Regions from separate parts of the Parasphingorhabdus sp. JC815 genome, predicted to be linked through region 2. Evidence: predicted binding sites of a transcription regulator. Region 2 holds the regulator's gene; the other holds the start of a gene.

Region 1 (7,407 bases), on a different contig from region 2:
ACGGAAGATTTGCGTGAGCAGATTGCGTTCATGATCGGTCAGCTTTTGCGCCCAGTCGCGGCAATCCTCACCCAAAGGCACTTCTTCGGGCATCCAGTGGATCTGTTGCTGACGCTTCCAGAAATCATAGGCCCAGGGATATTCAAAAGGCTTATATGTTTTACGTGCTTCCAGAAGTGACATTTTATCTTACTCCGCTTTCATACATCTGTTTTCTCTCTGCTAGGAGAGAGGAATATTGCGCCCTTTATCCCGTCCGGGAAAAATAGCCCCCTCCCGTAAAGGAGCAAATCGGGAGGGGGTAGTAGGCCAAAGCCCAATTATTGGTCCAAATTATTGACCCATATTACTGACAAGCCAGACACTCGTCATAATCTGTTGTTTCCGCCGTCATCAGTTCGACCGTTTTCGGGTCGAGCGTATTATCCGCTTCTACGCCGCCGCCCGACGCGGCCTCTTGCTGACCGGCAAATCCGGCGCGCTGGATGGATTTACTACGCAGATAATAGAGCGACTTGATTCCCAGTTCCCATGCGCGGAAATGCAGCATCAGCAAGTCCCACTTATCGACATCCGCCGGAATGAACAGGTTCAGAGACTGCGCCTGATCAATATATGGGGTGCGGTCCGCGGCCAGTTCAAGCAACCAGCGCTGGTCAATCTCGAAGCTGGTTTTATACGCGTCTTTTTCCTCGGCAGAGAGGAAATCGAGATGCTGGACGCTGCCGCCCTGCTCCAGGATGCTGTTCCAGACATTAGTGCTGTCTTTTGATTTTTCTTGCAGCAATTTTTCCAGATGCGGGTTTTTAACCACAAAGCTGCCGGACAGCGTTTTGTGGGTATAGATATTCGCCGGGATCGGCTCGATACAGGCAGATGCGCCGCCGCAAATGATGCTGATCGACGCGGTAGGCGCGATAGCCATTTTGCAGGAGAAGCGCTCCATCACACCCTGATCGGCGGCATCGGGACAAGGACCGCGTTCCTTGGCAAGCATCATGCTGGCCTCGGACGCTTTCGCCGAAATATGCTTGAACATCTTCATATTCCACGATTTTGCCAACGCACTTTCAAAACCAAGGCCGCGTGCCTGCAAAAAGCTGTGAAAGCCCATAACACCAAGACCAACACTGCGTTCGCGGCTGGCGCTATATTTCGCCCGCGCCATTTCATCAGGCGCGCGGTCAATATAATCCTGTAGAACGTTATCAAGGAAGCGCATAACATCCTCGATAAACTCCTTGTCCGCTGACCATTCATCCCATTTTTCAAGGTTAAGTGAGGACAGGCAACACACTGCCGTCCTGTCCTCACCCAAATGGTCACGACCCGTGGGCAGTGTGATTTCGGAACACAGGTTGGAAGTTGATACTTTCAATCCCAGATCGCGGTGATGCTTGGGCATCATCCGGTTTACCGTGTCGTTAAAGATAATATAAGGCTCACCCGTGGCGAGGCGCGTTTCGACCAGCTTTTGGAATAACGAGCGCGCATCAACAGTGCCACGCACTTCCCCCGTCTTGGGCGACTTAAGCTCAATTTCCTCTCCATCGCGAACGGCTTCCATAAACGCGTCGGTCAACAACACGCCGTGATGCAGGTTCAGAGCTTTTCGGTTAAAGTCACCGGAAGGCTTTCTAATTTCAAGAAACTCTTCGATTTCCGGATGGTCGATGTCAAGATAACAAGCCGCCGAACCACGCCGCAAGCTGCCCTGCGAAATCGCCAGTGTCAGGCTATCCATCACTCGCACAAACGGAATGATACCAGAGGTTTTACCATTCAGGCCAACCGGCTCGCCAATGCCGCGGACATTGCCCCAATAGGTGCCAATGCCACCGCCTTTTGACGCAAGCCAGACGTTTTCGTTCCAGGTGTTGACGATCCCGCCCAGGCTGTCATCCACGCTGTTAAGATAGCATGAGATCGGCAAGCCGCGACCGGTACCGCCATTAGACAAAATCGGGGTGGCCGGCATGAACCAGAGCTTTGAAATATAATCATAAAGCCGCTGGGCATGCTCTTGATCATCCGCATAGGCATCCGCCACGCGGGAGAACAGGTCCTGAAAACTTTCATTAGGCAGCAGATAGCGATCTTTCAGCGTCTCTTTGCCAAAATCCGTGAGCAGCGCATCGCGCGATTCATCCAGAACGATTTTGAACCGGCGCTTCTCGACGCTATGACTGTCGCGCTCCGCTTTCAGTTCTTTTTCGTCATTTTTCTTCGCTGCATCTGCTTCAGCTTGAGCCTTTTTGCTAACCTCCGGCTCTTTCACCGGAGCTGTCTTGGCAATGGTTGCAGGTTCATCTTTCAGACTTTCGGACTGGTCTGCTGATGTATCCAACGCTGACGTATCCAATGTTTCGGCGGCCATATCATTCTCACTCATATCTCTATCACCATTTCCGGCATCATCCCGGCTATCTCTAAAATCCATCAAAGCCCCCTTCTCAATCCAATCCAATAGCGCCCAAATATACCCCCGACCGGGTTTTACCCCAGCCGAGCACGTTTTCCGGTCTGCTTCCCAGCGCATATTTGCTGGCTATCCGACCGATCTTCTGATGGGTTAAACACCAGACCATTTGTTCTCGTATTGTTCGACTCGGACAATTGCTTGGAACCGAGTGACTGAACGTAACATTTTTAAAACTGTTACGGGCATATATATTTGCCCGAAAACCCAAAAAATCACTTGCGATTCAGACTAACAGGAGCCATGCGCCGATTCGGTATCTAATACCATAAATTGGTGCCCTCCCCATTACCTAACCACAACCCATAGTGGCTGAAACAAATTTTTATGCAAGAGGGTAAATTACATTTTAACGGATCTGCTCATCGCAGAAATGACTCGTTTCATCGAACGCCATATCATGTTGCAGCGCAGCGACGCATGGACCCGCTAGGCCATCAAGAGATGCTCACAGAGATCAAGAGGGCAAGTGGAAAATATAGAAAAATATTTTTTCCACTATGTGCTGCATCATAAAGTGCATTGCCTGATGAAAAATTCACATACGGGTGCACGCATCGCCGCCGATATACAACATCTGGTGGTAGCATGACATGAGTGGATAAAGTTATTTCCGCAAAAATACCGATTCAGGGGCTATTCGATCGCAATATAATCCGCCATAGAAATGACAGACGATTGATTTTCAACACAGCTCGACTGGACAGAAAAGATTCATTGGGGCAGAGTCGGCTTGTGTTCGCTAATTTTTCGCATCCGGAATGTGATCTCTCTTTATAAAAGTATCTGATTATCTATGCGTAGTTTCTTTAAACTCCAATCGCATGACATCGCGATTGACCTGGGCACGGCAAATACGCTCATTTATCTGCGCGATCGCGGAATCGTACTTAATGAGCCATCTGTCGTGGCGCTGGAAACCATCGACGGTGTAACCAAAGTACGCGCCGTAGGTAGCGATGCCAAATTGATGATGGGCAAGACGCCCGAGAATATACAGGTTATCCGCCCGCTAAAAGATGGGGTGATCGCTGATCTGGATGTCGCAGAACAGATGATCAAACATTTCATCCATAAAGTGCATGAAAAAAAGACAGGATTGCTGCGCCGTTTCGATATTGTCATTTGCATACCCTCCGGATCAACCAATGTTCAGCGCAGAGCCATCAGGGATGCCGCCTCCAATGCTGGCGGATCCCATATCTTCTTTATCGAGGAACCAATGGCAGCAGCTATTGGCGCGGGCATCGAAGTATCGAAACCCATCGGCACAATGGTCGTTGATATTGGCGGCGGCACAACGGAAGTTGCGGTATTATCGTTGCAAGGGCTGGCTTTCAGCACTTCGGGAGGCATGGGCGGTGACAAGATTGACGACGCCATTACTTCCCATATTCGCCGCAAACATAATCTGGCTATCGGTGAAACCACCGCAGAGCAGATTAAACATGAAATAGCGAGCGCAGTCAGTCCGCTCGATAACGGGCGCACAATGCAGATCCGTGGCCGTGATCTGGTAAAAGGCATGCCGAGAAAGATCGTCATTACCGAAGCCGAAATAACCTACGCTATTGCCGAGGCTGTAGGCCAGATTACTGAAAGCGTTCGCAACGCGCTCGAAAATACAGCTCCTGAGCTGGCCGCCGATATTGTCGATCAAGGCATAATCCTGACTGGTGGCGGTGCTCTGCTGGGTCGGATTGATGAGCATATCGCTTCGGAAACCGGACTGGCTGTCACAATTGCTGATGATCCATTGATGTGCGTAGCCAATGGCGCAGGACGTGCGCTGGAAGATCCGCTCTATCAGGGCGCGCTGATTCCCGCCTGACTCTCGCTTATCGGCACAGAAAACCTTGCCGACCTTCACCATATCCGCCAAAAGACCTCCCGATCGCATTCCAAGAATATTTCCGGAGCCATGATGACCGTTACGATTACCCAAGCTGACTTGATTGAAAGCGTCGCCGACGCGCTGCAATTTATCTCTTATTATCATCCGATGGATTATATCCGCGCGCTGGGCGAAGCCTATGAGGCAGAAAAATCCCCGGCAGCCAAGGACGCAATCGCGCAGATATTGACCAACAGCCGCATGTGTGCAGAGGGGCATCGGCCAATCTGTCAGGATACCGGCATCGTCAATGTGTTTGTAAAATGGGGCATGGATTGCCGCCTCGACGATACATCAAAATCCATGCAGGAGATAATCGACGAAGGCGTCCGACGCGCTTACCTGCATCCGGAAAATAAATTGCGCGCCTCCATACTTGCCGATCCCGCGTTCACGCGGCGCAATACCAAAGATAATACGCCCTGTGTCCTGCATGTCGAAATGGTACCGGGTAATAATGTCTCGATTGACGTTGCAGCCAAGGGCGGCGGCAGCGAAAATAAATCCAAGTTCAAGATGATGAACCCGAGCGACAATATTGTTGACTGGGTGCTGGATATGGTGCCGCAAATGGGTGCAGGCTGGTGTCCGCCGGGCATGCTTGGCATCGGGATAGGCGGCACGGCCGAACGCGCCGTTCTGCTTGCCAAACAATCGCTGATGGACCCGATTGATATGGGCCAGTTGAAACAGCGTGGCCCGCGCAATGATATTGAAGAGCTCCGCATCGAAATCTTTGACAAGGTCAACGCGCTGGGTATCGGCGCACAAGGACTGGGGGGACTTTCCACTATATTGGACGTCAAAATCAATGACTGGCCCTGCCACGCGGCAGGAAAGCCGGTTGCGATGATCCCCAATTGCGCGGCCACACGCCACGCGCATTTCACCCTCGATGGCAGTGGCCCCGCCTATCTGGAAGCACCAAAGCTGGACGAATGGCCTGATGTTAACTGGACGCCATCATCACAAGCGCGGCGGGTTCAGCTGGATAATCTTGATGCCGCCGAAGTGGCTTCATGGAAACATGGTGACCGCCTGCTGCTTAACGGCAAAATGCTGACCGGCCGCGATGCCGCGCACAAACGCATCAAGGATATGCTTGGCAAAGGTGAAGAACTTCCTGTCGAGTTCAAGGGCCGCGTTATATATTATGTCGGTCCGGTTGATCCTGTCGGTGAAGAAGTGGTCGGTCCGGCTGGCCCTACCACCGCAACGCGGATGGACCAGTTTACCGACATGATGCTGGAACAAGGCCTGCTCGCCATGGTCGGCAAAGCGGAACGCGGTCTGGATACCGTGGATTCTATCAAAAAGCATAAAAGCGCCTATTTGATGGCTGTGGGCGGCAGCGCCTATTTGGTCAGCCGTGCGATTAAAGGATCAAAAGTTGTCGGTTTTGAAGATCTTGGCATGGAAGCCATATATGAATTTGAAGTGCAAGACATGCCGGTTACCGTTGCGGTCGATGCCGAAGGACAAAGCGTCCACCACCTTGCGCCGCTAGTATGGCAGGAAAAGATCAAGAAAGAAGGCCTGCTCGAGAAGGCTTGAGATGTGAGACCGTCGTACCCGGTCGTGAGCGGGGCGACGGTTTCCTCAAAATCGCATAATCATCTGAAATCGCTGACAAGGGCGATGATATATACTATGATGCAATAATGTATGTGTTCATCATCTTTATTTGCGGCATCGGCAATTTTGCCATGCACAAGGCTATGATGGAAAGTGATCACCCGATGATTACCGAGGCAAGGGGCAGTTTTTCCAAGCTGCTTGGGCCTTATGGAAGCTATATTCTGGAATTTCTGATGCTGGCCGCAGCTTTGGTCTTTGCTAATATGGGCATGCTTATGGCTGTTATTTTCTATGGCATTTATACTCTTGCCAATGGTGCGGGTGCTTATGCCTTATTTTCAAACAGACATTAGCTCATATTCTCCGTAAAACCGGAAGGGCAGCTTTGCACGTCGTTAATCCGACTACATATGTAGTTTATCGAACGACAATTTCTTTTGTAACTATCTGGTCATAAACCCGAATGGAAGGAAGCAAACAGGCTTTCTAACGGGAGGGGATAATTTTGAACGTTAACAGACGGATACATTGGAAAGCTACTGTCGCGACTATTGCCGCAACCTGTGCTTTATCATCAAATGTTTCAGCACAAACGACCACATCGGCTAATGATGATCTACAGCCCAGGATAGAAAATAACCGCGAGATTTATGAGGCCGCGCAATTCGCGCGGTTTAATCCCCGCACCGCCTTGGATATCGTTCGCCAAGTCCCCGGCTTTACGATTGATACCGGCGATAATAATGCGCGGGGATTGGGTCAGGCTGACGAAAATGTCTTAATAAACGGCGCGCGGATCGCTGGTAAAAATAACGATGCCATTACGGTTTTGGGCCGTATTTCCGCATCAAACGTCGTGCGCATCGAGATTGTCGATGGCGCAACGCTCAGCATTTCCGGCCTATCGGGACAGGTGCTCAACCTGATCACCAATGGCGGCGCGGGCATTTCCGGCAATTTCAAATGGCGCCCCCGTTGGCGGAGATCCGGCAACGACTGGTTTGATGGAGAGGCTTCCATCAGCGCCAAGGTCGGCAAAGGTGATGTTAGTCTGGCGGTCAGGAATGACAGCTTTCGTAATGGTGCGCGCGGACCTGAACGCGTTACCAACAGCATGGGAGACTTGCTATTCCATCGGGATGAAATTGCCCGTGCGCGCGGCGATGTGCCCACGATAAATGCATCCTACCAGCGCACCAGCGACGCCGGATCAATATTTAACATCAGCGGCGAATATGGGCTTAATCATTTTAGCCAGCGGGTCGATACATTGCGGACAGAGGTGGGAGAAGCAGACATAATCGAGCTGTTTACCGGCCGCGAGCGGGAGTGGAATGCCGAGTTTAATGCAGATTATACATTTGATCTGGGCGGCGGACGATTAAAGCTGATCGGGCTGCAACGCTTTGAGCATAGTCCCACAAATGATGTGTTCCTGCGCTGCTTTACTGACGGA
Region 2 (7,407 bases):
AATTGAACATCGCAGTGCGCGCACCGCCAATATGCAAAAATCCGGTTGGCGACGGCGCAAACCGCGTGACGACCTGTTCTGTTTCATTAAGAGTCACGCTTGATCTTTCCCTGTGTTAAGCGAATCCGATGCAAAGTGGCATAGACCCGAACAGCCTTGGCAAAAATACCGATTCTTCCGGCATTACTGCTATTCCTGGTTCGGATCACACGGCCCTTAGCACGCGTATTCTCGCTCGACAATTCCCTGATTATATCAAGAATTGGCGAATAGCCGAACGGCTTGAAAGGCAGTTGGAAAAAGAACGCGATCGGTTGGCTTTATGGGTGCCGGTTGCTGTCGGGACCGGCATTGCTGGCTGGTTTTTGCTTGCAAAGCCAGCATTCTGGATCGCTCTCATCGCGATGTGCACTGGATTGGCGCTGTTAGCTAAAGTCAGGGACCAGGGCGGAAGAATCGCTAATGCGCTGATCTGGTTTTTGTTGCTTATTGCCATCGGATGCGGGGTAATGTGGTTCCGGTCCTGGGTAGTTGCTGCGCCGGTTCTGGAACGACCGATAGTGGCATCTTTCTATGCGGAAGTAGAAAAGACCGAAGTGATAAGCGCCCGGGATATGGTCCGGTTGACGCTGGCGACCCATGGTAAACAGAATCTACCTCCGCGGGTCCGTGTGAATGTGCCAATCGGGACTTATGCGACAGCTTTGCAGAGTGATGGTGTTGCATCCAATGAAGCGCAGGCCAGTGATTTACAGGTTGGCACTGTCATCCAATTGCGTGCCCGTCTTGTGCCACCGGGAATGGCGACACTGCCCGGCGCCTATGATTTTTCCCGCCGTGCATGGTTTATGGGGTTGGGGGCTACTGGGCGGCTAATGGGAGACATCCGGATTGTTCAGCCAGCAAGACCGGTAGGGGGAATATTTTCTGTCATTCCGCAATATCGCCAGATGCTTTCCGATCATGTCCAGTCCCGCATGGACGACGGGGCAGGGGCGATTGGCGCGACATTGGCTACCGGAGATCGTGGGTCGATTAGTGACGAGGACGCAAAGGCCATGCGCCGCAGTGGGTTGGCGCATCTTTTGTCGATCAGCGGGCTTCATGTGACGGCGGTCGTGGGCGCAATCTATCTTCTGGTTTTGCGCCTATTGGCGCTTTTCCCGCCCTTGGCGCTGCGTTTTCGATTGCCGTTAATCGCTGCCGGTTGCGCCGCCATTGGTGCGCTTTCCTATACGTTACTGACCGGAGCGCAGGTGCCGACAATTCGCGCCTGTGTCGCCGCGCTGCTTGTATTGGCGGCGCTAATCATGGGGCGCAGCGCGATCACATTGCGTATGGTTGCGGCGGGCGCCCTGTTCGTGTTGATCCTCTGGCCGGAATCCCTAGTCGGACCAAGTTTTCAGCTAAGTTTTGCAGCGGTGACTGCGATTATTGCCATGCATGACCACCCCAAAGTGCAGGCTCTATTTGCAACGCGGGAAGAAGCTGCGCTCAAGCGGCTTGGCAGGATGTTAGCCGGGCTTTTCCTGACGGGACTGGTCGTTGAAATGGCGTTGATGCCGATTGCCTTATATCATTTTCATAAAGCGGGTATTTATGGATCGCTGGCCAATATCATCGCTATTCCGTTGACAACATTTGTAATTATGCCGCTGGAAGCATTGGCGCTGGTGCTTGATATTTTCGGTCTTGGTGCACCGATATGGTGGATATGTGAAAAATCCCTAAGTGGTTTGATCATTCTGGCCCATTATGTGTCCAGTCGCCCGGGGTCGGTGACTATGTTGCCAACAATGCCGCTTATGGCATTTGCGTTATTGGTATTTGGCGGTCTGTGGCTCTCTCTTTGGGGTCAGCGCTGGCGGATTTGGGGAGTTCTTCCCGTCATCATCGCTATTTTAATCATTAACCTGTCCCGCGCGCCGGACGTTTATATTACCGGCGATGGCCGCCATGTCGGGTTTCGCTCTGACGAGGGTGAACTGGCCATGTTACGCACCCGCAGCGGGGGTTTTGTCCGTAATATGATATTGGAAAATGCCGGAATTGACGGTGAAGCGGCCTTGCTGGAGGATTGGCCCAATGCCTCTTGCAATGCAGATAGTTGCACAGTGACAATAAGAACGACCGATAGAAACTGGGTGATCCTCGCTACGCGCAGTTCTTATCATATTCCGGCGCTGGCATTATCAGCCGCTTGTCGACGGGCTGATATTGTGATCAGCGACCGTTATCTTCCGCGCAGTTGCCAACCGCGCTGGATTAAAGCGGATCGCGCAACATTAAGTCAGGTTGGCGGCATGACAATAGATTTGGAAAACCGGCAGATCACAACTGTTCGGGACCGTAACGGACATCATAGCTGGATGCGCTTTGCTGCGCCGGAAAATTCAGCAGCGCGCCGGGCATTCACGGGACCTGCGGACTAAACCGCGGCCCGTCAGGGTCAATCCGGCTATCAGTTATAACGCCGCAAAAGTCCGGCCATTTTGCCTTGTATCTGCACTTCATCAGGACCGAATATCTGTGGTTCATAAGCGCTGTTGGCGGGGTTCAGACGCACCGTAGCGCCTTCTTTGTAGAGATATTTGAGTGTCGCTTCCTCATCATGAACCAATGCGACAACAATTTCACCGTTCCGTGCGGTTTGGGTGCGCTGGATTAGGGCATAATCGCCATCTAATATGCCAGCCTCAATCATCGAATCGCCCGACACTTCCAGCGCATAATGTTCACCAGAACCCAGCAGGGCCGCAGGAACCGAAAGAGCTGACTGACCTTCCAGTGCCTCTATGGGTGCACCAGCGGCAATCCGGCCATGGAGAGGAATTTCAATCACATCATTGGAAACAACAGTAAGCTCTTTCGCGGCGGCGGGTCGCGGCGAACCGGAGGAAATACTAACCACATTTGATTCTGCCGCTTCCGGAAGTTTGATATTCCCGCCTTCGGGCATTTTGGTCACTTCCAAGGCGCGCGCCCGATTGGGAAGGCGCCGCAAGAACCCCCGTTCTTCCAATGCGCTGATCAATCGGTGGATACCGGATTTGGATTTCAGCCCCAGCGCATCTTTCATCTCTTCAAAAGAAGGAGATACACCTGATTCTTCCAAGCGATTATGGATGAAGCATAAAAGTTCATGTTGTTTCGGGGTGAGCATAGTATATGTCCTTATCGGGAACGTATAAAGAACAATTATGAAACATACACAGGTAAGTCAAGTGCTATTCAAATAGTAATATAGGAAACGGCCATGCCTTCTGGCTGCACAGGGCTATGAGGTGGGCGATAGAGCAGGGCGTTGGCAGCAGCGAGCACGGAAAGTTTGGCGCTGTCCTGACTATTCATTGCCGTAATCCCACTATTATCGACCTTTGCCCGCAGAAATTCGGCGCGGTGCGTGGTCGCAGGCAAAGCAGTGCGCGTCTCAGCAGTTTGCATGACGGGCAATGGCGAGCGGGAACCCGCGATATGCCGGATCAGCGGTAGCAGAAATAATGTCGCCGTAACAAAAGCAGACACCGGATTGCCGGGCAGGGCAAGAACTATGCTGTCACCAAGTTTTCCGGCCATTAACGGCTTGCCCGGCTTCATGGCTATTTTCCAGAAATCTGTCTGTCCGCCCAGCCGCTCAAATGCCGGAGCTACCAGATCATGATCGCCCACTGATGCCCCGCCGATGCTTACAATGACGTCACAATCATCAACGCTGGCAAGGGCGTCACAAAGGCTATCCAGATTATCTTTTATCCTGCTGATCGTGTGGGTTATAGCAGGTGTCTGTGATAGCATCGCAGCTATCATGACGTCATTACTGGCTGGTATCTGATGCGATAGGGTGTCGGTGCCTGGCGCAACCAGTTCATCGCCGGTCGAAAGGACCGCTACCTTCGGGCGTCGCCCGACTGTAATGCTGCCCGCGCCGGCCATAACAGCTTGTCCTAAAGCGGCGGCGCTAAGATATGTTCCGGCCTGTAGCATTATATCGCCGGCATTAAAGTCCCCGCCTTTGCCGCGAACATGATGGCCTTTGCTCGGTGAGGGGTCTGATATCAGGCGGATAATATCATTCCCGCCATCTTCATCCTGCGTCACATTTTCCTGCATGACGACGGTATCGGCCCCGTCCGGCATCAACGCACCGGTAAAGATCCGCGCTGCTTGTCCGCTCTTGATAGGCGGGCAAGGCGGGCTTCCGGCCTTACATTCTCCGGCCAATTGCCATGGCCCCTCGCGATCGGCAAAGCGGATGGCATAGCCGTCCATCGCTGACATATCGCCAGCAGGCTGGCTACGCCGGGCAATGAGGTCTTCAGCAAGATAGCGTCCCAGTGCTTCCGCGACCGGAAGCGTTTCTGACGCCAAGGGCTCCGCCATGGAAATTAACCGCTTCTGTGCATCTTCAAAAGGCAGCAATGACGTCATTATGCGGTCCAGTCTCCCGATTTGCCGCCGGATTTGGATAATAGGCGAATATCGCTGATTACCATATCTTTCTGCATGGCTTTGGACATGTCATAAATGGTTAGAAGCGCCACAGAAGCCGCTGTTAAAGCTTCCATTTCTACGCCGGTTTTTCCGGTCAGACGCGCCATAGAGTGAACGGTGATACCAGCGTTTTGAAATATAAAATCCACAGTGACTTTACTTAAAGCAAGCGGGTGGCAAAGCGGAATGATGTCACTGGTTTTCTTTGCTGCCATGATCCCGGCGATACGGGCAGTGGACAGCACATCCCCTTTTTTCATGCTATTCGCCCTGATCGCGTCCAGAACATCGGGCTTCATACTGATAAAACCCTCGGCATTTGCTTCACGGACCGTGTCTTGCTTGGCCGATATATCGACCATGTGCGCCGCGCCCTTTTCATCAATATGGGTGAGTTTGCTCATGTGTTTATATATTCGCCTGATAGCAACAAACGGGTTGCCGCTTCGATATCGGCCTGTTTCATCAGTGACTCTCCGACCAGAAACGCACGGGCGCCCGACTGCGCCAGTCTCTGGCAGTCTTCATGGGTAAATATACCGCTTTCCGATACCATGATCCGGTCTTTGGGAACAAGTTTCGCCAGACGTTCGGTTTGTTCAAGGCTGGTTTCAAAGGTCTTGAGGTTGCGATTATTGATACCCAAAAGCCGTGATCGCAGTTTAAGCGCGCGTTCCAGTTCGCTTTCGTCGTGGACTTCAACCAGAACATCCATGCCCAGTTCATGGGCTGCCGCCTCGATTTCGAGAGCCAGACCATCATCCAGAGCGGCCATGATAACCAATATTGCATCTGCGCCAAGCGCTCGCGATTCTTCCACCTGCCACGGATCAACCATAAAATCTTTTCGCAAGCAGGGGAGGTTGCAGGCCGCCCGTGCTGCGACAAGATATTCATCCGCACCCTGAAAATAGGGCGCATCGGTGAGCACCGACAAACAGGCCGCACCGCCCGCTTCATAAGCAAGGGCATGGGCCGGAGGATCAAAATCAGCCCGGATCAGACCTTTGGACGGGCTGGCTTTTTTAATTTCTGCGATAAGGGCAAAGCCGTTGGCCGACTTTTCTTCAATAGCGCGAATAAACCCTCTGGGCGGGGTCTGTTCCATCACTCGATCACGCAGGGCAGATGGGGACATAGCGGTCCGGCTCTCGCGCACATGCTCGCGTTTCGCTTCGCAAATTTCGGTGAGTTTATTCATTATCTATATCTTATTGATTAGCGATCCAGCAGTCCAATATGGCATTGGCCAAGCCTTTGTCGAGCGCTTCGGTTGCTTCTTCAACGCCCTCTTCCCAACTTTCGGCTGCTCCGGCAACCATCAAGGCGGCTGCGCTATTAAGCAATACCGCATCGCGATAGGCAGAGCGTTCACCCTGTAACAATTTCCTTAGGGCAGCGGCATTATAAGCCGCATCGCCGCCTTTTATCGCGTCGGCATCGTGGCGCGAAAGGCCGAGGTCTTCGGGTGTAATCCGGCTGTGGATAATGGACTGCCCCTCGACAATCGCTAACCGGGACGGCCCGGAAATGCTTAGCTCATCCAAACCCTCTTCACCGGACACGATCATGATTTTTTCATAGTCCAGCTGCGCCGCTGCTTGAGCAAAAGTTTCCACAAGGTCGGGGGTAGAAACCCCGATCAACTGACGCCTGACCCGTGCCGGATTACACAAAGGACCGAGCAGATTAAAGATTGTCCGTCGGCCAATAGCCTTGCGAATAGGGGCCAGCGGTCCCAGCGCAGGGTGATGATTGGGCGCAAAGAAGAACGCGACACCAATCTCGCGTAAAAGATTCTCTCCGCCCGACGATGCTTTGTCTAAATCAAGGCCCAGAGCTTCCAATGTGTCCGCTGCGCCGGATTTGCTGGACGCAGCGCGATTGCCATGTTTGGCCATCGGGATGTCGCATGCGGCAACGATCAGCGATGTCGCTGTTGATATGTTGAGGCTGTGGCTGCCATCTCCGCCGGTTCCGCACACATCAATGGCACCGGCAGGCGCGTTAACCGGGATCATGCGCGTACGCATTTCTTTCGCTGCTGCGGCAATTTCTGTTGCTGTCTCTCCGCGGTCGGCCAATGCGACCAGAAAGTCTGTGATACTCTCGTCATCAACCTTGCCGTCAAATATGGCGGCAAAGGCAGCTTGTGCATCTGTGCTGGACAGCGGCGCAGCCGGATCGGGAAGGGTGGTTGTCATTATTTCTCTCCTCGCATTCCGGAAACCGGAAGCTGCCGTATCAGTCTGTCAATCATGCGATTTGCTTTGGGGTCAGTCCGGCCAGTTGTATGAAATTGGCAAGCAAGTCATGGCCATATTCGGTAGCGATGCTTTCGGGATGGAATTGAACCCCGTGAATTGGGAGGCTTTCATGGCGAAAACCCATGACAGATCCGTCTTGGGCAGTCGCATTGACGATCAAAGATTGTGGAATATCCTCAACAATCAATGAATGATAGCGGGTGGCGGTAAAGGGGGAGGGAAGTCCCGCAAAGACTCCGCTATTGTCATGGGTGACTGGAGATGTTTTGCCGTGCATTAACCCGCCGCGCACAACTTTTCCGCCAAAATACTGCCCAATGCTTTGATGCCCCAGACATACGCCAAGCAGCGGCTTTGCTGCATCCGCGCAAGCCGCGACAAGATCAAGCGATATGCCCGCTTCATCGGGCGTGCGGGGGCCGGGAGAAATGAGGAACGCATCCGCTCCTGTAGCCAATGCCTCACTTGCCCGCATTGCATCATTGCGCTCTACCCGGACCTCTGCGCCCAATTCCATAAGATAGTGGACGAGATTAAAGGTAAAGCTGTCATAATTGTCGATAACCAAGATCATGAAATGCTGCCTAATCATAAAAACATCGCAGGCCAAGTTTTTCCGCTGCATAGCCCGCAGATCGTTTGACGGAGA

The links. Region 2 encodes LexA, which represses DNA repair genes until DNA is damaged. Its sites were predicted from a motif close to GTTCCNCNCTTGTTCT; they were not measured.
Region 1: AB1K62_RS08915 (ribonucleoside-diphosphate reductase subunit alpha) is a predicted target of LexA. The motif match lies at 2,591-2,606, and genes of this name have one in related genera.

The regions. Positions count from the first base shown of each region.
Region 1 covers NZ_JBFEFM010000003.1:163,069-170,475, reverse strand. The annotation lists gene AB1K62_RS08920 (ribonucleotide-diphosphate reductase subunit beta) at 1-183, opposite strand, end outside; gene AB1K62_RS08915 (ribonucleoside-diphosphate reductase subunit alpha) at 347-2,440, opposite strand; gene AB1K62_RS08910 (rod shape-determining protein) at 3,276-4,310, shown strand; gene AB1K62_RS08905 (fumarate hydratase) at 4,404-5,927, shown strand; gene AB1K62_RS08900 (hypothetical protein) at 6,035-6,304, shown strand; gene AB1K62_RS08895 (TonB-dependent receptor plug domain-containing protein) at 6,457-7,407, shown strand, end outside.
Region 2 covers NZ_JBFEFM010000001.1:539,187-546,593, forward strand. The annotation lists gene gltX (glutamate--tRNA ligase) at 1-97, opposite strand, end outside; gene AB1K62_RS02590 (ComEC/Rec2 family competence protein) at 129-2,432, shown strand; gene lexA (transcriptional repressor LexA) at 2,462-3,163, opposite strand; gene AB1K62_RS02600 (molybdopterin molybdotransferase MoeA) at 3,232-4,428, opposite strand; gene moaC (cyclic pyranopterin monophosphate synthase MoaC) at 4,428-4,895, opposite strand; gene trpC (indole-3-glycerol phosphate synthase TrpC) at 4,892-5,695, opposite strand; gene trpD (anthranilate phosphoribosyltransferase) at 5,703-6,695, opposite strand; gene AB1K62_RS02620 (aminodeoxychorismate/anthranilate synthase component II) at 6,748-7,332, opposite strand.